4 regions of the Streptomyces sp. NBC_00096 genome follow, and region 2 is predicted to be linked to each of the others. Evidence: riboswitches for the same ligand, from Rfam matches in the RefSeq annotation. Region 2 holds a riboswitch; each other region holds the start of a gene.

Region 1 (7,062 bases), 1.6 Mb from region 2:
GCCGATCGAGAGCGCGATGACCTTGACCCGCTTCGTCCTGGCGAGCGCCGCCAGCTGGTCGGTCTGCGGGGCCTCGCCGTTGTAGGGCTGCCCGCCCTTCGCGGCGCTGAGCACGTTGACGGTCTCGGCTCCGGAGCAGGCGAGGTTGATCCGCTGGTCGATGCCGGGCAGCGGGGCGCCCGTGATCTCCGAGACGTCGGAGCGGTGGCAGCCGCCGACCGCGCCGGTGGCCCCGTAGACCTTGGCGGGGTCGTACTTCGAACCGCCGGTCCAGGCCCGGTCGGTGCCGTTGCGGCCGGCGTCGTAGCGGTCCGTGTTGCCGAGCCAGCGGCCGGCCTCGCCGGAGATGAAGCTGTCGCCCATCGCCACGGCGACCGCCGGGCCGGCGGGCGGGGACGCGGCGGAGCCCGTGACCCGTGCGGGGGCCTGGGCCGGGGCCTGGGCCGTGGCCTGGGGAACGGTGAGACCGGCCAGGCCGAGCACGGCGGCGGTCAGCAGCGCGGCGGTGCGCGTGCGGGAACGCATCGGGCATGTCCTCTCGGAGCGGTGGGCGGGGGCGGGAGCGCCGGAGCGCCGGAGCGCCGGGGCGCGGAGACGTGGGGGCTGCGCCCCGGCGCTCCCCGGCCGGAGCGGAATGTGTGGCACCCCTGCTCCGGCCGGGTGGGCAGACGCTACGATCTCGGCCCACCGGCCGCCCATCCGTCGGCCATCCGTCCTGGACGCGGTGTCAGGGAGTGCGCGATGCCCCTCGTCTTCTCACTGCTCGGTCCCGTCGCCATCACCCTGGACGGCGGCCGGCCCCTGCCCGGCGGACCGCGCGGCCGGCGGGTGCTGGCGGCACTGGCGCTGGAGGCGGGGCGGGTGGTCCCGGCCGCCGGGCTGGCGGCGGCGGTGTGGGGCGACCCGCCGGCGACGTGGCACGAGCAACTGCAGAACGTGGCGGGGGTGTTGCGGCGTGCGGGGGTGCCGGTGGCGCGCACGGAGGCGGGATTCACCCTGTCCGTGGACCCGGTGGACCCGATGGACCCTGCGGACCCGGCGGGCGCGGTAGGCACGGCGGGTGCGGTAGGCACGGCGGGTGCGGTAGGCACGGCGGGTGCGGTAGGCACGGCGGGTGCGGTAGGCACGGCGGGTGCGGCGGATCCCGCCGTCGCGGCGGAGCTGGACGTACGGGACTTCGCGCTCCTGCGCCGCGCCGCCGAGGCCCGCCCGGACCCGGGCGAGGTCCGCCGACTCCTGCACCGGGCACTGGAGTTGTGGCGGGGTCCGGTGGCCCTGGCGGGACTTCGCGGGCGGGTCTTCGAAGCCGCGTCGGCCCGGCTGGCCGAGGACCGGCTCGACTGCGTGGAGCGGGCGCTGACCGCGGACCTCGCGCTCGGCCGGCACGCCCTGGTCTGCGCGGAGCTGGCCGGCCTGTCCGCCGAACACCCCTTGCGGGAACGGCTGGTGGAGCTCCACATGCTGGCCCTGCACCGCTCGGGGCGGCGCGGCGAAGCCCTGGCGGCGTACACCGCGGCCCGGCGCCGGCTGGCGGAGCAGGCGGGCCTGGACCCGGGGGCGGACCTCACCGCCCTGCAGGCGGCGATCCTCATCGACGCCCCCGCCCTGCGCCTCCCGGACCCGGCCGACCGGACCCCGCCCGCGCACGGCGCCCCCGCCGGGCCGGACCCGGCCTCGATCGGGCGGCCCGCGCAGCGGCGGCCCCGGCCGGCACGGGGACGAGCCCACCACACGGAGCCAGGGGCGAACCGGAACCGGCCCCGGACGGACGCACCGGACCCGGTGCGGGCCGGAGCCGCCGGGGCCCGGCGGGCCCGGCCCGGGACGGGCACGCCGGGCCCGGGCCGGGCCGAGCGGGACGGGGGCGGGTGGGGGCCGCCCGCGCAGTTGCCCATCGGGCCCGGGGGGTTCGCCGGGCGGGAGGGGGAGGTGGAGGTGTTGCGGCGCGGGCTGGTTGGGGGCGGCGGGGTCTGTCTGGTCACCGGGGCTCCCGGGATCGGGAAGACCGCGCTCGCGCTGCGGGTGGCGCACGGGCTGCGCGGGGAGTTCCCCGACGGGCAGCTCCACGTGGACCTGCGCGGCGCCGATCCGGCCGGCGCGGCGGATCCGGCCGAGGTGCTGGCCGGGTTCCTGCGCGCCCTCGGCGTGGACGGTCCGGCGGTGCCCGCGGATCCGCAGGAGCGCGCGGCCCTGTACCGGAGCCTGCTGGCGGACCGGCGGGTGCTGGTGGTGCTCGACAACGCGGCGGGAGCCGGGCAGGTGCGGCCCCTGCTGCCGGGGACGGGCGGTCCGGGCGTGCTGGTCACCAGCCGGTACCGGCTCGGCGGGCTGGAGCGGAGGGTCGCCCTCTCGCTCCCCCTCCTCGACGAGCCGGCCGCCCTCGCCCTCCTCTCACTGGCCGCCGGCCCCGAACGGATCGCCGCCGAGGCGGAGGCGGCCCGTGAGCTGGTCCGGCTGTGCGGGCGGCTGCCGCTCGCGCTGCGCGTGGTCGGCGCCGAGCTGGCCGCGCTCCCGCACCGGGGGCCGGCCCACCTGGTGGCGCGGCTGGAGGACGAGCGGGCCCGGCTGGACGTGCTCGACGGGGTGCGGGCCGGGCTGCGGCTCAGCTACCGCGCACTGCCCCCCGACGCGCGGGCGCTCCTGCGCGGACTCGCGCTGCTCGACGCCCCCGACTGCGCGGCCTGGACGGCGGCGGCGGTCCTGGACCGGCCCCTGCCCGCTGCGGAGGAGGCGCTCGACGCCCTGACGGCGGCCCACCTGCTGGAGGTGTCCGGCCCGGACGGCACCGGCCGGCCGCGCTACCGCATGCACGACCTGGTCCGCGCCTTCGGCCGGGAGCTGGCCCGGCAGGACGGAGCGGTGGTGCGCCGGGTGCTCGCCTGCTGGGTGGCGCTCGTACGGGAGGGCCGGCGCGCCCACCAGGGCCTGGACTACCCCGGGCTGGGCGGCCGCACGGCCGCCCGGGTCCCCGACCCGGCGGTCCTCGCCGGGCCGCGCGCCGATCCGGTGCGCTGGCTCGGCGCGGAACGGGACGCGCTGGTCGCCACCGTGCGGCAGGCCGCGCGGGTGGACCCGTACGCCTGCTGGGAGCTCGCGGCGGGCGGCGAGTACCTCTTCGACCTGCGCAGCGACCTGGCCGGCTGGCAGGCCGTCCAGGAGGCGGGGCTCGGGGCGGCCCGCGCGGTGGGCGACCGCACGGGCGAGGCGGTGCTGCTGGTCGGGCTGGGCAGGCTGCGGACCTGCCGCGAGGAGTGGGGTCCGGCCCGGGCGATGCTGAGCGCGGGCGAGGCGTTGTTCGAGGAGCTGGGGGACGCGCACGGGGCGGCGTACGCGGGCTGGCTGCTCTCCTACCTCGCCCGGATCCAGGGCCGGCTCGACGAGGCGGCCCGGCGCTGCCGGCGCATCGCGCCCGTCTTCGAGGCGGCCGGGGACCGCTACGGCCAGGCGCACGCCCTGCGCGGGACCGGTCAGGTGCTGCTCGCGCGCGGCGAGCCGGAACGCGCCCTGGAGGTGCTGCGCGAGGCCCTGGCCGTGGCGGTGCTGGGCGGCGCGGCCTGGCCCCGGATGTGCGTGCTGCGCTGGGTCGCCGACGCGCAACGGCTGCTGGGCCGGCTGGACGAGGCGGAGGCCGGCTTCGGGGAGGTGCTGGCCTTCACCCTGGGTTCCGGCGATCTGGCCGGGCAGAGCGCGGCCCGGATCGGGCTGGGCAGGATCGCCCAGGACCGCGGGGACACGGCGGGGGCCCTGCGCCACCTGCGGGAGGCCGACGCGCTGGGCCGCCGGTCGGGGCAGAGCCTGGTGCGGGCGTTGGCGGCGCCCCCGCTGGCCCGTGCGCTGCTGGCCTCGGGGGACGCGCCGGCGGCCCGGGCGGTGCTGGAGGAGACCCTGTCGAGCTGCCGCAGGATGAACGCGCGGCCACTGCTGGCGCAGCTGGAGTCGGCGCTGGCCGACGTACCGGGGTAGGGGGCGTCCCCTACCGGTGCTCGGGGTTCGGGAAGTCGAAGCGGCAGCCCGCGTCCCACAGGGAGCGCTGGTTGCCGTGCGCGGGCATCCCGCCGTTGCGCTTGAGCAGCGCGGCGAGGTGCATGAGGTTCCAGCTCATGAAGGCCGTGTTCCGGTTGGTGAAGTCGTTCTCGGGGCCGCCGGATCCGGGGTCCATGTACGAGGGTCCCGGCCCGGCCTCGCCGATCCAGCCGGCGTCGGCCTGCGGCGGGATCGCGTAGCCGAGGTGCTGGAGGCTGTAGAGGACGTTCATCGCGCAGTGCTTGACGCCGTCCTCGTTGCCGGTGATCAGGGCCCCGCCCGCGCGCCCGTAGTAGGCGTACTGGCCCTGCTCGTTCAGGATCGAGGAGCAGGCGTAGAGCCGCTCGATGACCTGCTTCATCACCGAGCTGTTGTCCCCGAGCCAGATCGGGCCGCAGAGCACGAGGATGTCGGCGTCCATGATCTGGCTGTAGAGGACCGGCCACTGGTCGCTCTCCCAGCCGTGGTCGGTCATATCGGGCCAGACACCGGTCGCGATGTCGTGGTCGACGGCCCGGATGAGCGAGGTCCGCACCCCCGCGGCCTCCATCACCGTACGGCTCCTGCCGATCAGGCCCTCGGTGTTGCTGGGCTCGGGTGATCGCTTGAGCGTGCAGTTGACGTAGACGGCGGTCAGGTCGGAGTAGTCGAACGGGTTCGCGGTATCGGTATCGGTGTCGGCAGCCACGCCACCAGCCTCGGCGCCGCCGGGCTCGGCCGCCACCGGGCCGCACCCGTCCGGGCCCGGGGCGGGTTGGTACCGGTCCGTGCGGCCGACTAGGGTCAGCGGGCCTTGGTGTTCGGGAAACCGGTGGGAAACCGGTGCGGCCCTCGCCACTGTGATCGGGAAGTCCGGCTCCACTCCTGCGGGAAGGCCACTGGGCTGCGCGGGGGTTTCCGTGCTGCCCGGGAAGGCGGGGCCGGGACGGCAGCACCCGTGAGCCAGGAGACCGGCCGGGGCGCGTTGTCCATCCACGAGGTGCTGGAGAGGTCTCCCCACTCATGCATATAGCCGAGGGGTTCCTGCCCCCTTTGCACGCGGCCGCCTGGGGCGCCGCGTCCGCTCCCTTCGTCGTCCACGGCGTCCGCTCGCTCACCCGCGAGGTGAAGGCCAACCCGGAGAGCACCCTGCTGCTGGGTGCGTCCGGCGCGTTCACCTTCGTCCTTTCCGCGCTGAAGATCCCGTCGGTGACGGGCAGTTGCTCGCACCCCACCGGCACCGGGCTCGGGGCGATCCTGTTCCGGCCGCCGGTCATGGCGGTGCTCGGCACGATCACCCTGCTCTTCCAGGCCCTGCTGCTGGCCCACGGCGGGCTCACCACCCTCGGCGCCAACGTCTTCTCGATGGCGATCGCCGGCCCCTGGGCCGGTTACGCCGTCTACCGGCTGCTGCGCCGGTTCGACCTCCCGCTGATGGTGACCGTCTTCTTCGGCGCCTTCTTCGCGGACCTGGTCACCTACTGCGTCACCAGCGTGCAGCTCGCGCTGGCCTTCCCGGACCCGGCCACCGGGTTCCCGGGCGCGCTCGCGAAGTTCGGGGCGATCTTCGCGGTCACGCAGATCCCGCTGGCCGTGAGCGAGGGCCTGCTGACCGTGCTGGTGATGCGGCTGCTGATGCAGGCCAGCAAGTCGGACCTGGTCCGGCTCGGGGTCGCGAAGCTGACGCCCGCCCGCCCCGGGGAGACCGAAGCGGAGGTGGCGGCCCGATGAGCGGGATGTCCCGGAACACGAAGATCAACGGCCTGCTGCTGCTCCTGGTGGCGGCGCTGGCTGTCCTCCCGATCGCGCTGGGGATGGGCGAGGGCAAGGAGGAGCCCTTCGCGGGCGCCGACGCGCAGGCGGAGTCGGCGATCACGGAGCTCAAGCCGGACTACGAGCCGTGGTTCTCGCCGCTGTACGAACCCCCCTCCGGGGAGGTGGAGTCCGCACTGTTCGCGTTGCAGGCCGCCCTCGGCGCGGGTGTGCTCGCCTACTACTTCGGCGTCCGCAAGGGCCGCCGCCAGGGCGCAGCCGCCGCGGCCGCGGCCGCAGCCGCTCCGTCCGCCTTCCCCGCCGCGGCCGCCGCCCCCGCCACCTCCGCCGCCTCCGCCGCGGCCCCCTCCCCTGCCGCCGCGGAGCCCTCCGCCCCGGCGCGCGCGGAGTCGTAGGCGGTGCTGCCGATCGACGTGGCGGCGCACTCCAGCCGCTGGCGCGGCCGTCACCCGCTGGAGAAGGCCCTGCTGGGTATCGGGCTGACGGTCACCGCCGTCTGCCTGCCGCCCTGGCCGGGCGGGCCGCTCGTGGCCGCCGCCACCCTCACCGTGCTGCTGGGCCCGGCGGGGGTCGCCGGGCGGCAGCTGTGGCGGGCCTTCCGGCTCCCGCTCGGCTTCTGCTTCACGGGGGCGCTGCCGCTGCTGTTCGCGGTCGGCGGCCCGGCGGGTCCGCTCGCCCTGGCCCCCGACGGCCCGCGGCACGCCGCCGAACTGCTCCTGCGGACCTCGGCGGCCTCGCTGGGGCTGCTGCTGTTCGCTTTCACCACCCCGGTCTCCGACGTGCTGCCCCGGCTGGTCCGGGCCGGGGTGCCGGCCCCGGTGGTGGACGTGGCCCTGGTCATGTACCGGATCGGCTTCCTGCTCCTCGACTCCACGGCCCAGGTCCGCCGGGCCCAGGCGGCCCGCCTGGGGCACACCGGGCGGGCGGCGGTGTGGCGGTCCCTGGCCGGGCTCGCCGCGACCTCCTTCGTACGGGCCTTCGACCGCGCGGCCAGGCTCCAGGCGGGGCTGGCCGGGCGCGGCTACGACGGCGCGCTGCGGGTGCTCGTACCGGAGGCGGCGCTGTCGTGGCGGTTCCTCGCGGCCTCGGCGGCCCTGCTGGCGGCCCTGATCACCCTGACCCTCACCCTGAAGGGGCTCTACCTGTGAACCCGTTGGCGACCCCCTTGGTGACCCCTCTGGTGGAACTGGCCGGGGCGGGCTACGCCTACGAGGACGGCCCGGCGGTCCTTTCCGGCGTCGACTTCGCCATCGCGCCGGGCCGGGCGCTGGCCCTGCTGGGCCGCAA
Region 2 (7,062 bases):
GCTCCGACGGTTCCTGGGTCGCCCACCCCGGGCTCGTCCCCGGCTGCCGCGAGGTCTTCGACGGAGTGCTGGGAGAGCGGCCGAACCAGCTGGCGAGGACGCGCGAGGACGTCGAGGTCACGGCCGCCGACCTGCTGTCCGTCCGCCGCATCGCCGCCCCGCCCACCCAGGAGGGCATCCGCTCCAACGTGGCCGTGGCACTGCGCTACTTCGACGCCTGGCTGCGCGGCAGCGGCGCCGTCGCACTGAACGGGCTGATGGAGGACGCCGCCACCGCCGAGATCGCCCGCGTGCAGATCTGGCAATGGCTGCGCCACGACCGGGTGGACCGGGCGACGGTCACCGACCTCCTCGACGCCGAATGCGCTGCCCTGGAGTCCGAGGACCCGCGGGCACTCGCCCTCGAAGCCAGGGAGATCTTCGTGGACACCGCACTCTCGGTCCACCTGCCCGCCTTCTTCACCCCCGAGGCCTACACCCGCCACCTCGTCCGCCGTACCGGCGCGCGGGTGACCGCGTGAGCGCCACCGCGGGCGCGTCCCGCATCCAGCGCGTCGGAGTCGTCGGCGGCGGGCAAATGGGCGCCGGCATCGCCGAGGTGTGCGCCCGCGCCGGAATCGACACCGTCGTCGCCGAGTCGGACGCGGCCGCCGCCCGCGCCGCCGGCGAACGCGTCGCCGTATCCCTGGAACGCGCCGTCCAGCGCGGCAAGCTGGACCGGATCTCCGCCGAGGACGCCCTGGCCCGGCTCGTGTTCACGGGCGACCTGGAAGACCTCGCCGACCGGCAGCTGGTCATCGAGGCCGTCACCGAGAACCCGGACGCCAAGGCGGAGGTCTTCACCGCCCTCGACAAGATCGTCGAGGACCGGGAGGCCGTCCTCGCCACGAACACCTCGGCCATCCCGATCATGCGGCTGGGCATGGCCACCGGCCGCGCGGACCGGGTGGTGGGCCTGCACTTCTTCAACCCCGTACCCGTCCTGCCGCTGGTCGAGGTCGTCTCCTCCCTGCACACCTCGGCGGACACCGTCGCCACCGTGGAGTCCTTCGCCCGCGACGCCCTGGGCAAGACCATGGTCCGCTCCCAGGACCGGGCCGGCTTCGTCGTCAACGCGCTGCTCGTCCCCTACCTCCTCTCGGCCATTCGGATGGCCGAATCCGGGTACGCCAGCGCCGCCGACGTGGACGCCGGGATGGAGCTGGGCTGCGCCCACCCCATGGGGCCGCTCAAGCTCGCCGACCTGATCGGCCTGGACACGGTCGCGGCCATCGCCGAGTCGCTCTACGAGGAGTTCAAGGAACCCCTGTTCGCCCCGCCCCCGCTGCTCCAGCGGATGGTGCAGGCGGGGCTGCTGGGCCGCAAGAGCGGCCGCGGGTTCCACATGTACGGCCGGGCCTGAGGGTCCCGGCAGGTCTCCGGGCAGAGGGTGCGCCGGAGGCGCGCAAGAGCGGTGGGGGCGCGGCGAGTGGTGTCGCCGCACCCCCGCCGTGTCCCATTTCACCGTCCGCCCACCGGACCGCTGTGTCCATTCTCGAGTCCGGCGGCCTAGGGTGGGCCCCGCAGCTGGTTCGCCCCGTCCGCCAGGCGGGATGCGTCGTAAGAGGGAACCCGGTGGAAATCCGGGACTGCCCCGCAGCGGTGAGCGGGAACGACCGCCGTCATACGCACTGGGACCGGAACCGGTCCTGGGAAGCGACGGCCAGTAGGAGCCCGCCGGGAGACCGGCAGGCGTGCCCGCGAGTCCGAAGACCTGCCCGTTGCCCGTGCGCGATCGACCGCGCACGGTTTCCCGGTGACCTCGTGGGCGGGTCGGCGTGCAATGCGGGCGGATCCTCCCGTCGCGTACCCAGACGTACGCGATCCCGGCGGTCCTCCCGTTCCGGCACCCCTTCGCACCCTCGGCCCGTCACCGGGTCCATGGAGACACGCTCGCGAAGGAGAGTTCCGTGACCACCGAGTCCACAGCCGCGCCAGTACGGGCCACCGTGTACGGCTACCCCCGCCAGGGCCAGAACCGCGAACTGAAGAAGGCCGTCGAGGGCTACTGGAAGGGCCGCGTCACCGCCGAAGCCCTCCGGAACACCGCCCGCGAACTGCGCCGCACCAACTGGCGGCAGCTCGCCGAGGCCGGCATCACCGAGGTTCCGACCGGCGACTTCTCCTACTACGACCACGTACTCGACACCACGGTCATGGTCGGCGCGGTACCCGCCCGCCACCGGGCGGCAGCCCGGGCAGGGGCCCTGGACGGGTACTTCGCGATGGCGCGCGGCACACAGGACGTGGCCCCCCTCGAAATGACCAAGTGGTTCGACACCAACTACCACTACCTCGTCCCCGAACTGGGCCCCGACACCGTCTTCACGGCCGACTCCGCCAAGCAGGTCGCCGAACTGAAGGAAGCCCTGGCCCTCGGCCACACCGCCCGGCCGGTCCTGGTCGGCCCGCTGACGTACCTGCTCCTCGCCAAGCCCGCACCGGGCGTCGCCGCCGACTTCGAGCCGCTGACCCTCCTCGACCGGCTGCTGCCGGTCTACGCCCAGGTCCTCGCGGACCTGCGCGCCGCGGGCGCCGCATGGGTCCAGCTGGACGAGCCGGCACTGGTCCAGGACCGCACCCCGGCCGAACTGAACGCCGCCGCCCGCACCTACCGGGAGCTCGGTGCCCTGACCGAGCGCCCCAAGCTGCTCGTCGCCTCGTACTTCGACCGGCTCGGGGAAGCCCTGCCCGTACTGGCGAAGGCCCCCGTGGAGGGCCTCGCCCTCGACTTCACCGGCGCGGCCGAAGCCAACCTGCGCGATCTCGCCGCGGTCGGCGGCCTCCCCGGCAAGCGACTGGTCGCCGGCGTGGTCGACGGCCGCAACATCTGGATCAACGACCACCAGAAGTCGCTGACCACCCTCGGAACGCTCCTCGGTCTCGCCGGCCGGGTCGACGTCGCGGCATCCTGCTCCCTGCTGCACGTCCCGCTCGACGCCGACGCCGAGCGCGACATCGACCCGCAGATCCGCCGCTGGCTCGCCTTCGCCCGCCAGAAGACCACCGAGATCACCACGCTGGCCCGGGGACTGGCCGGGGGCACCGGCTCGATCACCGCCGAACTCGCCGCCAACCGGGCCGACCTGGCCTCCCGCGCCACCTCCGCCATCACCCACGACCCCGCAGTCCGGGCCCGTACCGGGACGATCACCGACGCGGACGGGCGCCGCGCCCAGCCCTACGCCGAGCGCGCCGCCGCCCAGCGAGCCCTCCTGGGCCTGCCGCTGCTGCCCACCACGACCATCGGCTCCTTCCCGCAGACCGGCGAACTGCGCCTGGCCCGCGCCGCCCTGCGGGCCGGACGCATCGGCACCGACGGCTACGAGGAGCGGATCGAGGCCGAGATCCGCGAGGTCCTCTCCTTCCAGGAGAAGGCGGGGATCGACGTCCTGGTGCACGGCGAGCCCGAACGCAACGACATGGTCCAGTACTTCGCCGAGCAGCTCACCGGCTACCTCGCCACCCAGCACGGCTGGGTCCAGTCCTACGGCACCCGGTACGTGCGCCCGCCGGTCCTGGCCGGGGACGTCTCCCGGCCCGACCCGATGACCGTCCGCTGGACCGCGTACGCCCAGTCGCAGACCGCCAAGCCGGTCAAGGGCATGCTGACGGGCCCGGTCACCATGCTGGCCTGGTCCTTCGTACGGGACGACCAGCCCCTCGGCGAGACGGCCCGCCAGGTCGCCCTCGCCCTGCGGGACGAGGTGAACGACCTGGAGGCGGCGGGCACCCGCGTCATCCAGGTCGACGAGCCCGCCCTGCGCGAAACGCTTCCGCTTCGCGCCGCCGACCACGCCGGCTACCTGGACTGGGCCACCGAATCCTTCCGCCTCACCACCAGCGGCGTCCGCCCGGACACCCAGATCCACACCCACATGTGCTACGCGGAGTTCGGCGACATCGTCGAAGCCATCGAGGACCTCGACGCCGACGTCATCAGCCTGGAGGCCGCCCGCTCCCACATGCAGGTCGCCGACGAGCTCGCCGGCGCCGGCTATCCGCGCGAGGTCGGGCCGGGCGTCTGGGACATCCACTCTCCCCGTGTCCCCTCCGCCGCGGAGGCGGCGGCCCTCCTGCGCAAGGGGCTGGAGGCGATCCCCGCCGAACGGCTCTGGGTCAACCCCGACTGCGGCCTGAAGACCCGTGGCTGGCCCGAGACCAGGGCCTCCCTGGAGCACCTCGTCGAAGCTGCCCGCCTGGTGCGCGCGGAGCTCCCGGACCTCCCGGACACCGCGCCCGGAGCCTGATCTCCGTCCGGATGCCGCTGCCGTGACCGGTTGACCTGAAGTCCGGTCGAGGTCCTGCTGTCGACCGTGTCGATCATGTTGATCGCCACTCGGCGACATCGTCATCCGACGGCAGGAGACGCTCGTGGGTCTCGACACCGGAGCAACGTTCGACCGGGCACTGGTACTGGGCCCGGGAGGTCCGGTCGGCACCGCATGGATGGCCGGACTGGCCGCGGGACTGCGCCGCGGCGGCATCGATCTGGGCGAAGCCGACCTGACGGTCGGTACGTCGGCCGGGGCGGTGATGGGCGCCGTGTTCGCCGTGCTCGGGGAAGCGGGGCTGGAACCGGGGGGCCCGGCGCCGCGTCGGCCGGATCGCCCTCGACCACGCCGGCTCCGGCTCCGACTCCGAGGCCGAGCGGGCGCTGGTCGCCGGGCGGGCCGCCCTGATCGGCGCGAAGGCCTGGCCGGAACGGCAGTTGCTGATCACCGCGGTGGACGCGGCCACGGGTGAGCCCGTGGTGTGGGACCATACGAGCGGCGTGCCGCTGGTCCACGCGGTGGCCGCCAGCAGCGCCTTCCCCGGGGCGGAGCCGCCCGTCGGCGTCCAGGGGCAGCGGTACATGGACGGCGCCCTGCGCGCGGGCCCGAACGCGGACCTGGCCGCCGGAGCCCGCTCACTGGCGGCCGGCGTACCGGGCGGGCCTCGCCCAGGCGCCCGCCACCGCCGAGCGGCTCCGTCCCGTGTGGGGGCCGGGCCGGGAGTGACCGGGACGGGACCCGTCAGGACCGGTCCCCTCAGTGGGCTCCTCCGGCCAGGGCCGCGTCGACCGCCGCCTCGGCGTGCAGGCGGGCCGTGGGGAAGAGCGGTACGGGGCTGTCGGCGGGGCCGATGAGGAGCTCGATCTCGGTGCACCCGAGAACGACGCCCTCCGCGCCCCGGGCGACGAGGTCTTCGACGACCTCGCGGTACGCCGCGCGCGACCGGTCGTTCACGACTCCGAGGCAGAGTTCCTCGTAGATCACCCGGTGCACGAGCGCGCGTCCCGCGGCGTCCGGGACGATCACGTCGAGCCCGCCCGCCGCGAGGCGGCCCCGGTAGAACTCCTGCTCCATGGTGAACGCCGTGCCCAGCAGCCCCACCCGCCGCAGCCCCGCGGCCCGGACGGCGGCCGCCGTGGTGTCCGCGAGGTGCAGCAGCGGGAGGGAGGTCGCGGCCTCGACCTGGTCCGCGACCTTGTGCATGGTGTTGGTGCAGATGAGCAGCAGGTCCGCACCGGCCGCCTCCAGCGCCCGGGCGGCGCCGGCCAGCACCTCGCCCGCCTCCGCCCATCGGCCCCGGACCTGGAGCTCCTCGATCAAGGCGAAGTCCACGGAGAAGAGCACGCAGCGGGCGGAGTGGAGCCCGCCGAGGCGTTCGCGCGTCCGCTCGTTGAGGATCCGGTAGTACTCGGCCGTCGACTCCCAGCTCATGCCGCCGATCAGCCCGATCGTCCTCATGCTCGTGCCCACGCTCCCGCTCCTGCTCCTCGGTGTCACCGCCTCACTCAACCATAAGGGAATGTCGTCAATCCGCGCACACCCATAAGTGTCGCTTTGGGTTCCTGTGGTGGGTCGCGGATGTCACCGGGAGGCCGGGGCCCGGCTGGAGACGGTGACGTGGTCCACCCGCATGGGGTGGCCCGGTTCGGTGTCCGGACCGGGTCGCGCGCCGTCGGCGAGGGGGAGGCTGCCGCCGACGGCCACGTTGAGGATCAGGAACAGCCCGTGGTCCACCGCCCGCTTCCAGGTCTCCGGGTCCATCCGGGACGCGGCCACGCGGTGGTGCACGCGGCCGTCGAGGTACCAGCGCACCTCCTCGGCGCCGGGCGCGAGATCGACCTCGACGGCGTACGAGTGGAACCCCGACCGGCATCCGTCGCAGGGCTGCGGGCCCGAGCTCAGGCCCGCCGGTTCCTGGCACGGGCCGCCTTCGAGGATTCCGCAGTGCATGGTCGCGAAGACGCTGTCACGCCCGTTGACCGACTCCATGACGTCGAGTTCGCCGATCCCCGGCCAGCCCGTGTACCCGTCGCGCAGCGGCGCCCCCAGCGTCCAGAAGGCCGGCCAGTAGCCCGCCGCCTTCGCGCCCGTCACGTCGGGCAGGGCGATGGAGGCCTCGATGCGCAGGGTTCCGCCGGGCGGCGGCGCGAAGTCGGAGCGCCTGGTCTCGACGCGTCCCGAACTCCACCGGCCGTCCGTGCGGGTGGGGACGATCTCCAGCGCGCCCTTGCCGTCGAGGCGGACGTTGTCGGTCGAGTCGGTCATGGTCTCGACCTCGCCGGTGCCCCACTGGGCCGCAGGGCATCCAGGATAGCAAGTCCCGGTGTCGTGGAGCCAGTTGATGTCCGACGGGCGGCTGCCCGCAGGACCGTCGAAGTCGTCCCGCAGGAGCTGTGTCCACCCGGCCGCCCCGGCTGCCCCCGCCGAGCCCACCGTGCCGGACGTGCCGGACGCGCCGGACGTGCCTGACGCGGCCACCGCGGGCAGCGCCCCGGATTCGGTGAGCAGCCGTTCGAGCCGGGGGGTCAGGACGACGGCCGCCACATTGGTCAGGTGGGAGTCGTCCCGGTAGAGCAGGATGCGGTCCAGCACGGCCGGGCAGGTCGGTCCGTCGCCCGGGCACAGGACCGGGTTCACGCTCACGCCGAGTACGCCGGGCAGCGCGCCGGAGGCGATCCGGCGCGCCAGCGGATCGGTCTGCTGGGCATCGGCGCGGCTGAACGCGCAGGCGGCCGGGGTCCCCGGGCTG
Region 3 (7,062 bases), 6.7 Mb from region 2:
TCGGTCTCGGCCACATGGGCGGCCCCATGGCCGCCAACCTGGTCAGGGCCGGGCACCGGGTCCTCGGCTTCGACCTGGCGGCGCAGGCGGTGGCCACCGCGGCCGCCGCCGGCGTCGAGCCCGCCGCCTCGGCGGCCGACGCCGCCGCCCCGGCCGACGCCGTCATCAGCATGCTGCCGGCCGGCCGGCACGTCCTCGCCCTCTACCGGGAGCAAGGACTGCTCGCCGCCGCCCGCCCGGGCACCCTCTTCATCGACTGCTCCACCATCGACGTCGCCGACGCCCGGACCGCGCACGAGGCGGCCGTGGCCGCCGGGCACCGGGCGCTGGACGCCCCCGTCTCCGGCGGCGTGGTGGGCGCCGGGGCGGCCACGCTCACCTTCATGGCGGGCGGCGCCGAGAGGGAGTTCTCCGACGCCGCCGCGCTCCTGGACGCCATGGGCAAGAAGGCCGTGCACTGCGGTGGCGCGGGGTCCGGACAGGCGGCGAAGATCTGCAACAACATGATCCTCGCCGTGTCGATGATCGGCGTCAGCGAGGCCTTCGTCCTCGCCGAGAGCCTCGGCCTGGACCACCAGGCCCTCTACGACGTGGTCTCCACCGCCTCCGGGCAGTGCTGGGCGCTCACCGTGAACTGCCCGGTCCCCGGGCCCGTTCCCGCCAGTCCCGCCAACCGCGACTACCGGCCCGGATTCGCCGCGTCCCTCATGGCCAAGGACCTCGGCCTCGCGGCCAACGCCCTGCGGGCCGGTGGCGTCGAGGCGCCGCTGGGGCTCAGGGCCGCCGAGATGTACGCCGCGTTCGCCGGGGCCGGGGGCGCCGGCCTGGACTTCTCGGCGATCGTCCGCACCCTTCGACCGCAGAACGGAACTCCCGCATGACCGACGGCACTTCCTACGAGACCATCCTGCTGGAACGCAAGGGCCGGGTGGCCGTGCTGACCCTCAACCGGCCGGAGGCCCTCAACGCCCTCAACCTCCGGGTGATGGAGGAGGTGGTGGCCGCCGCGGAGGCACTGGACCGGGATCCGCGGACCGGCTGCATCCTCATCACCGGATCCGCGAAGGCGTTCGCCGCGGGCGCGGACATCAAGGAGATGCGGCCGCAGGGCTACATGGACATGTACCTCTCCGACTGGTTCACCGCCTGGGACCGGCTCGGCCGGATCCGTACGCCGACCGTGGCCGCCGTCTCCGGTTACGCGCTGGGCGGCGGCTGCGAACTCGCCATGCTCTGCGACATCCTGCTCGCCGCCGACACCGCGAAGTTCGGGCAGCCCGAGATCAGGCTCGGCGTCATACCGGGCATCGGCGGATCCCAGCGTCTGACCCGGGCCGTCGGCAAGGCCAAGGCGATGGAACTGTGCCTCACCGGTCGCACCATGGACGCCGAGGAGGCCGAACGGGCCGGGCTGGTGTCGCGGATCGTCCCGGCCGGTGAGCTCTTCGCGGAGGCCCTGTCCGTCGCCGAGACCGTGGCCGGGATGTCGAAGCCGGTCGCGATGATGGCCAAGGAGGCCGTGGACCGCGCCTTCGAGACCACGCTCGCCGAGGGGGTCCGCTTCGAACGCCGCCTGTTCCACGCGGTGTTCGCCACCGCCGATCAGAAGGAGGGCATGTCCGCCTTCGTGGACAAGCGCCCGCCGCACTTCACCCACGGCTGACAGGGCCGACGGGGCCGGCCGGGCCGCCGGACGGGTGCGGGACCGCGAGCCGCGGTCCCGCACCCCCGGGGATCACGGGAGCGCGGGGATCAGGCGCCCCAGCGCAGGGCGATGGTGTCGCCCACGTTGATCACCTTGTTGCGGGCGGCGCCGGCGAAGGCGGAACCGTCGACGCTGACCTTCCAGGTGCCGGAACCGCTGTTGGCCTTGCCGTTGATGTCGGTGATGGTGCCGGTGCCCGACGAGGGGGTCACGCCGGTGACGCAGCCCGAGGGGGTGGCGCCGGAGACCGCCGCGTTCAGTACGTCGCCGAGCGTGGTGGTCGTACCGGTCGGGGTGAAGGCCACCGAGCAGACCTTGAGGCCGCCGGCGCCGTTGTCGACGGTCAGCGCCAGCTTGGTGGCCGTACCGGCCGTGAAGGTGGACTGGGCGACCCACTGCGGGGCGCCGGGGGTGACCGGGACGGGCGGGGCCGTGGTGAAACCGCCGCCGGCCACGGCGCGCAGTGCGTCGATGGAGGCGTAGGCGGAGGGGCCGGTGTCGGTCGGCTTGTACTTGAAGCCGCCGGCCGGGTTGTACTGGTTGGCGATCAGGAAGTCGACCGGGGTCTTGCCGTTGGCGGTGAGGAAGTCACTGGTCTGCGGGTTGATTCCGCAGGCGTTGAGACCGGCTACGCCCCAGCCGTTGGAGCTGGAGTTGACGCCGTAGAGCGAGTTGAAGGCACCGGTGGCGTTGACCAGGGTGCTCTTGAGGAAGTTCTTGGCCTGGACGATGTCGGTGTCGGTGCTGGGGACTCCGGAGACGCAGAGGGCTGCCATCGCCGCACCCGTCATGTCCACATCGCTCGCGGAGTTGAGGACCGTGGTGTTGCCCTCGGCCTTCTGGAAGGTCCAGCCGCCGTCGACGTGCTGGTTGGCGCGGATGCGGGTGACCAGGGAGTCGGTCAGGGCCTGGGGGATGCGGTTGGCGCCGGCCTGGGTCTTGGCCCCGCGCAGCGAAAGGGCCGCGAAGACGGTTCCGTTGAAGTTCCCGGACGGGCCGAAGTAGCCCGGCTCGGCCGTCTGCCAGTAGGAGTAGACGTTCGCCATGAGGTTGCGGGAGGCCGAGACCCGGGACGGGTCGATGCCGGCCGCGTAGGCGTTGAGGGTGCCTCGCTCGAAGTCCGTGACCACCGGGGAGGCCTGCGGCCAGGCCGCGGTGGAGAGCAGGTTGCGGTAGACCGTGCGCGCGTTCTTCGTGGTGTCGCCACCCGGGGCGACGTCGACGACCGCGGTGCCCGCGGCGGCGAAGGTGCTGAACGCCCACTCGTTGGACAGGCCCGCGCCGGCGTACGAACCGTCGGCCGCCTGGAGGGACTTGAGGTAGGCGACGCCGTTGGTCTTGGACGTCGCGAGCTGTGCGGGGCTGGACGTCGCGGAGGCGGGCAGCACGGTCAGAGCGAAGGCTCCGAGCACTGCGGGGACCGCGAGCGCGAGGCGGCGGGAGGTACGGGGACGGGACATGGCCTGCTCCTGGAATCGGCGGACGCCGGCCGGTCCCTGCAGCAGTGCCGCCGTGCGGGCGCACGGCCGGGCATGCCGGGGGCCGCCGTCCGGAACGCGTGGTACGGCTTCCTGTGATGCGTCGCCGTATGGGCATTCGGGCTCGGAGACGGCCCCCGCCGTCCCACACCGTTGCGCGTCAGCTCCGGCTTCTCACCGGATTCCCCCATGTGGCAGCCCAGGACGCTACCCGAGTGATCAAGGGACCGCCAGCCACCCGGACCGGGGCCTGGCGCCGGGCATCCGGGAGGGGTCCGGTGAGACCCGCACCACCTTGACGCGTCGTCGGGATCCGTGTTGCACTCCGGCTGAGAACTACTCAGCTCCAGGGGAAGCCGGTCGAATTCCGGCGCTGACCCGCAACCGTAGGCCCGGTCCGTCCCGGGTGAGCCGGAATGCCTGGAGCAGGGACACAGTACGAAGAGCGCCGTCGCGGACTACGGTGTGGTCGTCGCAGCCTCCCCACGGCGGAGCAGCCGTGTGGGGGCGCATCGTCACGCACGCAGCCGCCCGGCAGAGACGAGGGGCCGCGGTGGGGACCGAACAGCAGGCGAAACGGCAGACGGGGACGAGACGGCGGTTCCTCTCCCTCGCGACCGCGTCCTTCCTCGCCCTCGGCGCGGGAGTGGGCTTCCTCACGGTCCCCTCCTCGGCGAGCGCCGACCCGGTCGAGCAGTGCACCGCCACCGTCGGTGCCGTCGTCGCCGTGGACTTCGGCCCGTTCGGCGGGAAGGTCGAGCGCGGGTGCGACACCACCCCCACCACCGGCTACGAGCTGCTGCACACGGGCGGGTTCACCACCACCGGAACCGTGCACGACGGTGCCGGGTTCATCTGCCGGATAGGCAACGGCTCCTTCAACTCCGGTACGCAGTACCCCACTCCGGACAAGGAGGAGTGCGTACTCACCCCCCAGGCCACCGCCTACTGGTCGTACTGGATCGCCTCCCCCGGTCAGAAGAACTGGACCTACAGCCCGCTCGGCGCCCTGGCGCGCACCCCCAAGCCCGGCGACGTCGACGCCTGGGTCTACGGCGGCACCGACACCGGCGGCACCAAGGGCAAGCCCTCCTTCTCCCCCGACGACGTACGGGCCGGGGGCGGCTCCACCCCGGACCCGACCGTCCCCACCGCCCCGCCCAGCGTGCCCGCCGGGTCGGTCGACCTGCCCGCCGCCACCCGCTGGCTCACCGGGAGGCTCACGGACGGCGAACGGGTCGTCGACGAGGGCGCCACCGCCCCGAACCACTTCTTCACCACCGAGGTCGTCTTCGCCCTGGCCGCGGCCGACGCCAACAGCCCGGCGGCCCGCAAGGCCGCCGACTTCCTCGCCACGCCCGCGCAGACGGACGCGTACGCCTACCCGGCCGGGAAGGGCGGTGTGCCCGACGCCACCGCCGCCGCGCGCCTCGCCCTCGTCGCCGAGGCGACCGGCGAGGACCCGCGCGACTTCGGCGGGCACGACCTGCTGGGCGACCTCGTGAAGTACGTCTGTCCCAGGGACGTCGGTGACGGCGACACGATCGAGGGCTGCCTCACCAAGGGCGACTTCCGCACCACCGGCCAGTCCGATGCCCAGGCCATGGCCGTCATCGCCCTGCTGAGCGGCGGTGTGACGCCGCCCGCCGACGCCGTGAACCGGCTGACCGCCCTCCAGTGCGAGGACGGCGGCTTCACCAGCGTCCTGATCCGCGCGGGCGGCTGGTGCGACAGCGACGCGAACTCGACCGGGCTGATCACCCTGGCCCTGCGCCGGGCCGGCGGGCACGACGCGGTCGTCCAGAAGGCCCGCGGATACCTGAAGAAGTCCCAGCTGGCGACCGGCGCCTGGCCCTCCGCCGCCTATATGACCACCGGGAGTCCGGCCTCCACCGCCTGGGCCGCCCAGGCCCTGCGCGCCCTGGGCGACGACGCCTTCGCGGACGCCGGCATCTCCTGGCTCTCCAGGCACCAGTTCCCCGCGGGCGGCTTCGGCTTCGAGGAGGACGACACCGAGTCGCGGCTGTTCCCCACCTCCACGGTCGCCCTCGCGGGCGCCGGGAGCGACCTGGTCACGCTGACCACCAAGAAGACCGACCCGCCCACGACGCCTCCGCCCACGACCCCGACGCCGACGACCCCGCCGACCACGCCTCCGGCCGGTGCCGGGCCCGACCTGAAGAGGGCCGGCGCCTACCTCACCGACCACAGCCGGCTGATCCAGGGCCGCTACTACGAGAGCGGCCCCGCCACCGGCCCCCACACCGGCTTCGCCGACTACGGCCTGACCATCGACGGCGCCTACGCGCTGGCCGCCACCGGCACGGACAACACCACCCTGCGCAACATCGTCGACTTCCTCGACAAGGGCGGCAAGGACGGCAGGAACCGCGGCATCCACGACTGGACCCTCATCGGCACCAAGTACGCGGCCGGCGGCTCCATCGGCAAGACGGCCCTCCTCGCCGAGGCCGTGGGACGCGACCCCCGCCACTTCGGCGGCCAGGACCTGATCGCGGCCCTCGCCCAGGGCACCTGCGCGGCCAGGACGGACATCCCCAAGCAGTGCGCGGCCAAGGGCAACTACACCTACGCGACCTCGGTGTTCTCCCAGTCCCTCGGCGTCATGGCCCAGGTGCGCGCGGGCGAGACGGCCGCGGCGGCCGAGCCCGTCGCCTATCTCAGGAGCCTCCAGGACCCCTCGGGCGGCTGGGTCAGCCTGATCGGTGAACCCAGCGACACCGAGGTCGACTCCACCGCGATGGCCGCGATGACGCTGGACCTGCTGCCCGACGCCGGTTCGCAGGCGGCCGTGGACAAGGGCCTCGCCTGGCTGGCCGGCCGGCAGAAGGAGGACGGCGGCTTCCCCGGCGCGTCCGGCAACTCCGTCAACTCCGCGGCGCTCGCGGTGCAGGGCCTGTCCCTGGACGCGCCGAAGTACGCCGCGCAGATCGCCAGGGCCCGCGAGTTCCTGGCCTCCCAGCAGAACGCCGACGGCGGCTTCACCATCGCCAGGGGCGGCCAGGCCGGATCCGACGTCCGCGCCTCCACCCAGGCCACCGGCGGCGCCACCGGCACCTCCTTCGGCCTGCTGACCCGTGACCTGAACGGCACCACCCCGGAGCCCGTCCCCAGCACCTCGGTCCGGCCCTCCGGCAGCCCGTCCGCGCCCGTCATCGTGACCCCGGGCGAGGCCGCGGGCGGCGCGGGCTCCGCGGGCGGGACCGGCCCGGGCGGCGGGGGCCTGGCCGCCACCGGCGCCCAGGTCGGCGGACTCGCCGCCACGGCCGTGGCGCTGACCCTCGGCGGCTGGGGCTTCATCCGCGCCGCCAGGCGCCGCCGCGAGACCCCCGGGAGCGGCTCATGAGCGGGCAGCGCCTCCTGCGGGTCCTGGCCCGAACGGCCGCCGCGCTCGGGCTGACGGCGGCGGCCTTCGCCGCCACCGCCTCCCCGGCGGGGGCCGCCCCACAGCCGATGGGCCAGTGCACCACCTCGTCCGGTGTCGTCCTCGCCGTGGACTTCAGCCGCTGGGGCGGGCCGGTCTACCGCTCCTGCGGTACGACGCCCACCACCGGCTACGAACTCCTCAACCAGGGCGGCTGGGCCACCACCGGCACCGGCCACGACGGTCCCGCCTTCATCTGCCGCATCGGCTACAGCGGTTTCCAGGGCGGCGGGCAGTACCCGACCCCGCAGCAGGACGACTGCGTCCTGACCCCGCCCGCCTCCGCCTACTGGTCGTACTGGCACGCGAACCCCGGCCAGAACACCTGGGAGTACAGCCAGCTCGGGGCGATGCTCTACAAGCCGAGGCCCGGCAGCGTCGACCTGTGGATCTTCGGCGCCACGAACATCGAGGGCACCGAGGGCAAGCCCACC
Region 4 (7,062 bases), 6.7 Mb from region 2:
GCCGCAGCAGGACCAGCGCCGAGCCGGCCACCAGCGCGAGGTGCACGGCGAACGGCAGGTACAGCGGCCAGGGGGCGTACTGCGCGAGCACTCCGGCGAGCAGCGGACCGCAGCCGAGCCCGCCCATGTTGGCGGCCGTCGCGACGAACGTGGCCCGTGAGACGCCGCCGTACGGCGCCAGCTCCATCACGTACGCCGTGGCGGCTCCGGTGAACAGGCCGGCCGACAGGCCCGACAGCAGCCGCCCGGCGTACAGCCAGGCCATCCCGTCGGCGCACAGGAAGCAGACGGCGCTCACCGCCGCGAACCCCAGCCCCGCCAGCAGCACGGGCCGCCGGCCCACGGCGTCCGAGGCGTTGCCCGCCAGCAGCAGCACGCCGATGACCCCGAAGGCGTACACGGCGTACACCACGGTCACCATCAGCTCGGAGAAGCCGAATTTCTCCTGGTAGAGACCGTAGAGGGGGGTCGGCAACGTGGTGCCGGCCATGCACACGGCGAACACCGCCCCGCTGAGCAAACACTGGCGCCACCCGCGGCGATCACCGTCCATGCCGCCGACGGTAGACCGCCAGGTGCTCCGGATCCCGTCTGCCGTGCGCGGCGCGCCGCGACCCCCACCCGGTCAGTACACGAGCCTGTAGGTCACGTCCTTGCGGACCGGGTCCGGTGCGGTGTCGGGGTAGCGGAGTCTGATCATGGTGAAGCGCCGGAGGTCGGGGTGCTCGGGCCAGGCCGCCGGATCGCTCAGGGTCACCTTGACCGGGTACGCGCGGAACTCGCCGGCCGCGCAGTAGGGGACGCAGTCGTTCACCATGTCGGTGCCGGTGGCCGTCGCGGTGCGAGCCCCCCAGGTGTCCCATCGGAGACTGACGAGGCGGTTGTTCCCGTCGCCGCAGGCCAGGATGTACTCCGAGGGCCGCATCTGGGCCTGGGAGAAGCAGTCGACCAGTACGACCGGGTCCGGTGGAGCCGGAATCCGGGCCGCGGACGTGCCCGCGCCGTGCGCGGAGGCCGGGATCACTGCGGCCGTCACGGCCGCCACCGTGCACAGCAGGATGGCCGTGCGCACCCTGCGCCGGGATGCGCGTGCGGGCCGGCCGGCCGCTGAAACGCTCACGAAGAACCTTCCTCGCCACTTCGCCACGTCGCCACTGTGGGCACTGTGGGCGCTGTGCCCAGCGCCGTCACTGCGGCATTCCCAGCTTCCCCCACGGGGGTGAACCTCGCACCCGGTGGGGATCGACGATCTGTGCCTGCGGTCGCTTGTCGCGTGCGGTCGATCGTCGCGTGCGGTCACTTGTGCAGCAGGGCGCAGACGAAGTCCTCCTGGACCTCCCGGACCCGTGCGAGCAGGTCGGGGTTGGCGGTGAGGGACGTCTGGGTGGTGATCGAGAAGGTCAGCGAGCGCCGGCCGTCCGCCGTGGCGGCCACCAGCTGCGTGTAGCCGGCGGTGTTGCCGGTGTGGCCGTACACCGCTCCGCAGCGCGTGGTGTAGCGGTAGATCGCCAGGCCCGCCTCGGTGCGACCGGGGCCCGGGGGCTGGGACAGGGCGCCGGGGATGAATCGGAACTGCTGCTTTCGGGTGCGGTCCGAGATGAGCGTGCCGCCCGCGTAGCCCCGGATGAAGGCGGTCAGGTCCTTCGGCGTCGAGACGATGCCCCCGGCGGCCCAGGCCCCGGAGGCGCCGATCGCCTCGCTGACGTCGACGGGTCCCTCCTGCGGATCGATCTGGTAGCCGTGGAGGAAGGGAGCGGGCAGCCGGTACCCCTGCGGGAGGCTGGTGGCGCGCATGTCCAGCGGCTCGTAGACGAGCTCGCGCAGCAGCTCCTCGTACCGGTGTCCGGTGGCGGCCTCGGCCATGAGGGCGATGGCGATGTTGTCGGAGTTGGAGTACTGGTAGCGGCTGCCCGGCCGGAACTCGAGGTCCTCGTCGGCGACGAACTCCAGCAGGCGGCGGGAATCGAAGCGGTGGCGGGGGTCCTCGGAGATGATGTCGATGAACCCGTCCGAGGCCGAGTAGTCGGGCAGCCCGCTCGTGTGGTTGAGCAGTTGGCGCAGGGTCACCCGGTGCCACGCGCCCGGCTGACCCGGCAGCACCTCACCGATCGTGTCGTCCAGGTGCAGTCGGCCGCGGTCGACGAGCCCGAGGGCCACCGCTCCGCTGAAGGCCTTGGCAACGCTGGCGATCCGCATGTGGTCGGTCACCTTCGGCGGCCGGCCGCTCTCCACGTCGGCCACGCCCGCCCGGTGGACCTCCGTACGGTCCCCGTCGCGCAGGACGGCGATGACTCCGGGAGGACCGTCGGGCCGCTCCACCAGCTCCCTCAGTTCCTGGCTGAGCGAGGCTCCGGGCGGCGGGTTCCGGTCCGCTCCGGCCAGCGCGGGCTGCACGGAGGCGGCCAGCACGGCGCCGCACAGGGCGGTGGCGGCGGCCAGGCGCAGCGACGGGCGGATCCGGCCGGCGTGGCCGTACGGGCGTCGGGACACGGAGGTACCTCCGGGGGGGAAGGGGAGCACGGAGCGCGGTGGCCCACCATGGCAGGAGCCGTGCGCACGCCGGCGGCGACGCGGCCGCACCCCGGCCGGCCGTGGCCCATCCGGCCTCACGGAGCATCCCCCGGCGTCACCCGGTCGGCCCTCATCGCTCCCCTCCCCCCTCTGGCACACGGCCCCGGCCACGGCCACTGCCCCGGCCCCGGCCGTCAGGCGGCCGTCAGGCGGTGCAGAATTCGGCCGCCAGCATGCCGTTCAGGCTGTACAGCTCCCAGAGCGGCCAGTCGCCGTTCATGTTGAGCACGATGGCGTGGCTGCCGTCCGCCGTGGAGTAGAGGTAGCTCATCGAACCGAATCCCGCGCCGTTGTGCCCGTACAGGACGACGGTGGAGCCGTTCGCGCAGGTGACCGTACGGCGGGTGAGGCCGAGTCCGTAGTCGGCCTGGACGGCCTTCCAGGGGCGGCTCGCGTACCAGTAGCCGGGCGTGGCCTTGTCACCCGAACTGACCGTGCTGATGGCCGGGTTCACGATGCATTCCGGCCAGGCCCGGGCCGGGTCGCAGGGGACGCCGGGGATCGGGGTGGAGGGAGCTCCCGCCCCGGTGGGGTTCAGTTCGGTCATCATCTGCGCGAGCTGCGCCGGGGGCAGGAGCCGGCCGCCGACCAGTGCGCGGATGAAGGTGATCAGGTCACCGCTGGTGGACACGACGGCTCCGGCCGCGCCGCCGATGGAGGGGTTCCAGTCGGCGGCCGGGACGGAGAGGTGGCCGAACAGCCCGCGCCGCTGCAGGTAGTTGGTGAAGAACTGGTCGTGGGGCGTCGGCAGGGTGGGTGTGGACCCGGGGAGCACGGTGTGGGTGAGGCCGAGTGGCTGGATGATCCGGCGGGTGACCTCGTCGGCCCACGGATGCCCGGTCACCCGCTCGATGATCATGCCGAGCAGGACGTAGTTGGTGTTGCTGTAGTGCATCCCGCCGCCCGGGGCGAACAGCGGCCCGTGGGAGGCGCCTTCGTCGACGAGCTGCTGGGGGGAGTACTCCGGCAGGTTGGGGAAGCTGCTGCCCGCGCTCGCCAGCACCCCCAGGTCGCCGAGGTAGTTGAAGATGCCGCTGGAGTGCTGGAGGAGGTTCCGCACGGTGATGGGCGGGCTGCCGGGCGGGGGGTTGAAGCACTGCCCGGTGCCCGTGTTGCAGCCCGCGACCGGGTTCGTCTTCAGGACCGGGCCCAGCAGGCCGAAGACGTCGTCCTCGAGGCGGACCTTGCCCTCGGCGACGAGCTGGAGCACGGTCGTCGCGGTCAGGGTCTTGGTGATCGAGCCGGCCCGGAAGGGGCTGTCAGGATTGCGTACGGGTGTTCCCGCGTCCGTGGCTCCGGTACCGGTCCAGGAGACGCCGTCCTTGTAGACGCCGGCGATCACCCCGGGGATCCCGTCGCCGCCGACGGCGGTCCCCGCCTCGGCCCGCATGGCGGAGAGCAGGGGTTCGTGGCTGTCGTGTGCGGCGGCCGGTGTGGACGGCAGGCCCATGGCGGCGACCAGGACGGCCGCGGCGGCCACCGCGAGGCGACCCCTTGTGGTGCGTGGCGTGTGCGTGATGCGTGGGGTCTGCGTGATGTGTGTGGTGCGTGTTCTGCGTATGCCTCTCATCGTTCCCCCGTGTCGGTACCGCCGGACGGTGCCGCCCGGTAGCGGCGAAGCTACGCAGGACGGGTCGACAAGGGAAGGGCCGGGCGCGGCGCGCGGCCGCCGGTTGCGGCAGCGGGTCTGGACTTACTAGGACGTCCAACTATATGTTCGTGGGCACAAGGTCCGCGGTGCAGGGAAGCCGGTGAGAAACCGGCACGGTCCCGCCACTGTGACCGGGGAGTGTGCTGCCATCCACACGCCACTGACGGGTTCCGTCGGGAAGGCGGGCGGCACGCGGGGATCCGGAAGTCAGGATACCGGCCGCGGAACGTTCCGTGTTGTCCACGAGGATGGAGCAGACACGCATGGCACCGGTTTGTACCCATGACCCTGGTGATCCGGCGGAGCGCGCGCACCACCTGTCCACGCGCTCGTAGTTCTCACGACCTTCCCCAGCGGCGTGCCCCATCGGGTCCGTCCGCGGCTGCGCCGTGCCATCCCCGGATCCAACCTGACGAGAGCAGGCACCCATGGTCCGTGAACTCACCCATTTCATCGGCGGGAAGCACGCCACCGGAACATCCGGCCTCTTCGCCGACGTGTACGACCCCAACACCGGCTCGGTACAGGCCCGCGTCCCGCTCGCCGGGCGCGCCGACACCGAGGCCGCCATCGCCAACGCCGAGGAGGCGCAGGCCGGGTGGGGCCAGTGGAACCCCCAGCGCCGCTCGCGCGTACTGCTGCGCTTCCTGCAACTGATCGAAGGGGAGCGGGACTCCCTCGCCCGGCTGCTGTCGGCCGAGCACGGCAAGACCGTGGCCGACGCGCACGGCGACCTGCAACGCGGCCTCGAGGTAGTCGAGTTCGCCGCCGGGATCCCGCACCTCCTCAAGGGCGAGTTCAGCGACAACGTGAGTACCGGGATCGAAGTGCACTCCCTGCGCACACGGGGCCTCCCCCTGAGTGGTGGACACGCTGATACTGGATCTTGATTGATCCGGAGGAAGCGAGAAGACCACCGATGGCTCTGAAGGACTATTCGGACGAGTTCAAGGCAGATGCAGTGGCCCTGTACGAGTCCACGCCCGGTGCGACGTACAAGGGCATCGCCGCTGACCTGGGCGTCAACCGGGCGACCCTGCGGGAGTGGGTACTGCGGGACCGCGAACGCCGTGGCGGCACCGCCGCTGCTGTGATGCAGGCCGCCGGCCACGGGGCGGCGGTGTCGCCCAGTGATCCGGACGAGCGGGTCCGGCGGCTGGAGGCCAGGGTGGCCGAGCTCGAGGCCAGTGAGCGCAAGCTCGCCACCGAGCGGGACATACTCCGCAAGGCGGCCAAGTATTTCGCCGGAGAGACGAACTGGTGACCAGCCGCTTCCAGTTCGTTGACGACCACCGGGCCACCTATGAGGTGAAGCGGCTCTGCCAGGTCCTGGACGTCAACCGGTCCAGCTACTACAAATGGCTCGCCGGCGCCCAGGCCCGGGCCGCCCGGCAGCGCGATGACCAGGTCCTGGCCGGGGAGATCCGCAAGGTCCACAGCGAGTCCGGTGGCGCTTACGGCTCACCACGCGTGACCGCCGAGCTCCGCGAGAAGGGGCATGTGGTCAACGAGAAGCGGGTCGCCCGGGTCATGAGGACGCACTCCGTCACCGGCATCCGGCTGCGCAGACGCGTCCGCACCACCGTCCCCGACCCGTCGACCACACCGGTCGCAGACCTGTTCCAGCGAGACTTCACCGCCCCTGAGCCCGGGCGGAAATACATGGGCGACATCACCTATCTCCCGCTCGCGGGAGGAAGTTCCTCTACCTCGCGACCGTGCTGGACTGCTTCAGCCGCAAGGTCGTGGGCTGGTCCATCGCCGACCACATGCGCACCGGCCTGGTCGCCGACGCACTGCGGATGGCCGGCTCGACCCGCGGCAGCCTGGACGGCGCCGTGTTCCACTCGGACCACGGCGCCCAGTACGGTTCCCGGGCCTACGCCAGCCTCTGCGACCAGCTCGGGGTGACCCGTTCCATGGGCGCGGTCGGCACCAGCGCCGACAACGCGGCCTGCGAAAGCTTCCACGCCTCCCTGAAACGCGAGACCCTCCAAGGAGACCCCGACTACGGCGATGCCGACACCTGCCGCCGAACCGTCTTCGCCTGGCTGACCCGCTACAACACCCGCCGCAGGCACTCCGCCAACGGCCACCTCAGTCCCGACGAATACGAACGCCGACACCACGCCGCTAGACTCACCCTCGCCGCGTGATCAATAACCGCGTGCCCACCTTCTTGGGGGAAGGCCCCACCGCTCGGCGTCGTTGCCGGGATCACCCCCTTCAACTTCCCCGCGATGATCCCCCTCTGGCAGGCCGCCCCAGCCCTGGCCTGCGGGAACTCCTTCGTCCTGAAGCCCTCCGAGCGCGATCCGTCGGTACCGCTGCGGCTGGCCGAGCTCTTCCTGGAGGCGGGCCTGCCGCCGGGCGTGCTCAATGTGGTCAACGGCGGCAAGGAGGCCGTCGACACCCTCCTCGAGGACCCCCGCGTCCAGGCCCTCGGCTTCGTCGGATCGACCTCGATCGCCGCGCACGTCTACGCCACCGCCGCCGCCCACGGCAAGCGCGCCCAGTGCTTCGGCGGCGCCAAGAACCACATGATCGTGATGCCCGACGCCGACCTGGAGCAGGCCGTCGACGCGCTCGTCGGCGCCGGGTACGGCTCGGCCGGGGAACGCTGCATGGCCGTCTCCGTCGCCGTCCCGGTCGGCGAGGAGACCGCGGACGCCCTGGTCGCCAAGTTGAAGGAGCGCATCGCCACCTTGCGCGTCGGCCGCTCCGACGATCCCGGGGCGGACTTCGGGCCGCTGGTCAGCCGTGACGCGCTGGACCGGGTGGAGCGCTACATCGGCATCGGCAGCGCCGAGGGCGCCGAACTCGTCGTGGACGGGCGCGGG

The links. Region 2 has a riboswitch for cobalamin ahead of metE (5-methyltetrahydropteroyltriglutamate--homocysteine S-methyltransferase). Riboswitches for the same ligand answer to the same signal wherever they lie in the genome.
Region 1: it holds a riboswitch for cobalamin, as region 2 does, so the genes downstream of both, OG904_RS07570 (energy-coupling factor ABC transporter permease) here and metE (5-methyltetrahydropteroyltriglutamate--homocysteine S-methyltransferase) in region 2, are expected to answer to the same signal.
Region 3: it holds a riboswitch for cobalamin, as region 2 does, so the genes downstream of both, OG904_RS30945 (prenyltransferase/squalene oxidase repeat-containing protein) here and metE (5-methyltetrahydropteroyltriglutamate--homocysteine S-methyltransferase) in region 2, are expected to answer to the same signal.
Region 4: it holds a riboswitch for cobalamin, as region 2 does, so the genes downstream of both, OG904_RS30985 (aldehyde dehydrogenase family protein) here and metE (5-methyltetrahydropteroyltriglutamate--homocysteine S-methyltransferase) in region 2, are expected to answer to the same signal.

What each region holds. Positions count from the first base shown of each region.
Region 1 is NZ_CP108221.1:1,819,014-1,826,075, forward strand. Features, by position in the region: gene OG904_RS07555 (hypothetical protein) at 1-525, opposite strand, end outside; gene OG904_RS07560 (AfsR/SARP family transcriptional regulator) at 742-3,963, shown strand; gene OG904_RS07565 (flavodoxin family protein) at 3,974-4,711, opposite strand; cobalamin riboswitch at 4,801-4,997, shown strand; gene OG904_RS07570 (energy-coupling factor ABC transporter permease) at 5,026-5,733, shown strand; gene OG904_RS07575 (energy-coupling factor ABC transporter substrate-binding protein) at 5,739-6,170, shown strand; gene cbiQ (cobalt ECF transporter T component CbiQ) at 6,174-6,923, shown strand; gene OG904_RS07585 (ATP-binding cassette domain-containing protein) at 6,920-7,062, shown strand, end outside.
Region 2 is NZ_CP108221.1:255,287-262,348, reverse strand. Features, by position in the region: gene aceB (malate synthase A) at 1-521, shown strand, start outside; gene OG904_RS01210 (3-hydroxybutyryl-CoA dehydrogenase) at 518-1,402, shown strand; cobalamin riboswitch at 1,551-1,776, shown strand; gene metE (5-methyltetrahydropteroyltriglutamate--homocysteine S-methyltransferase) at 1,950-4,289, shown strand; gene OG904_RS01200 (hypothetical protein) at 4,363-4,896, opposite strand; gene OG904_RS01195 (patatin-like phospholipase family protein) at 4,790-5,167, shown strand; gene OG904_RS01190 (aspartate/glutamate racemase family protein) at 5,070-5,771, opposite strand; gene OG904_RS01185 (SGNH hydrolase domain-containing protein) at 5,895-7,062, opposite strand, start outside.
Region 3 is NZ_CP108221.1:6,912,828-6,919,889, reverse strand. Features, by position in the region: gene mmsB (3-hydroxyisobutyrate dehydrogenase) at 1-881, shown strand, start outside; gene OG904_RS30955 (enoyl-CoA hydratase) at 878-1,663, shown strand; gene OG904_RS30950 (hypothetical protein) at 1,753-3,165, opposite strand; cobalamin riboswitch at 3,296-3,371, opposite strand; cobalamin riboswitch at 3,488-3,626, shown strand; gene OG904_RS30945 (prenyltransferase/squalene oxidase repeat-containing protein) at 3,737-6,550, shown strand; gene OG904_RS30940 (hypothetical protein) at 6,547-7,062, shown strand, end outside.
Region 4 is NZ_CP108221.1:6,922,570-6,929,631, reverse strand. Features, by position in the region: gene OG904_RS31005 (MFS transporter) at 1-553, opposite strand, end outside; gene OG904_RS31000 (hypothetical protein) at 626-1,120, opposite strand; gene OG904_RS30995 (serine hydrolase domain-containing protein) at 1,297-2,490, opposite strand; gene OG904_RS30990 (serine hydrolase domain-containing protein) at 2,717-4,051, opposite strand; cobalamin riboswitch at 4,275-4,461, shown strand; partial or broken gene OG904_RS30985 (aldehyde dehydrogenase family protein) at 4,651-5,067, shown strand; partial or broken gene OG904_RS30980 (IS3 family transposase) at 5,142-6,378, shown strand; partial or broken gene mmsA (CoA-acylating methylmalonate-semialdehyde dehydrogenase) at 6,418-7,062, shown strand, end outside.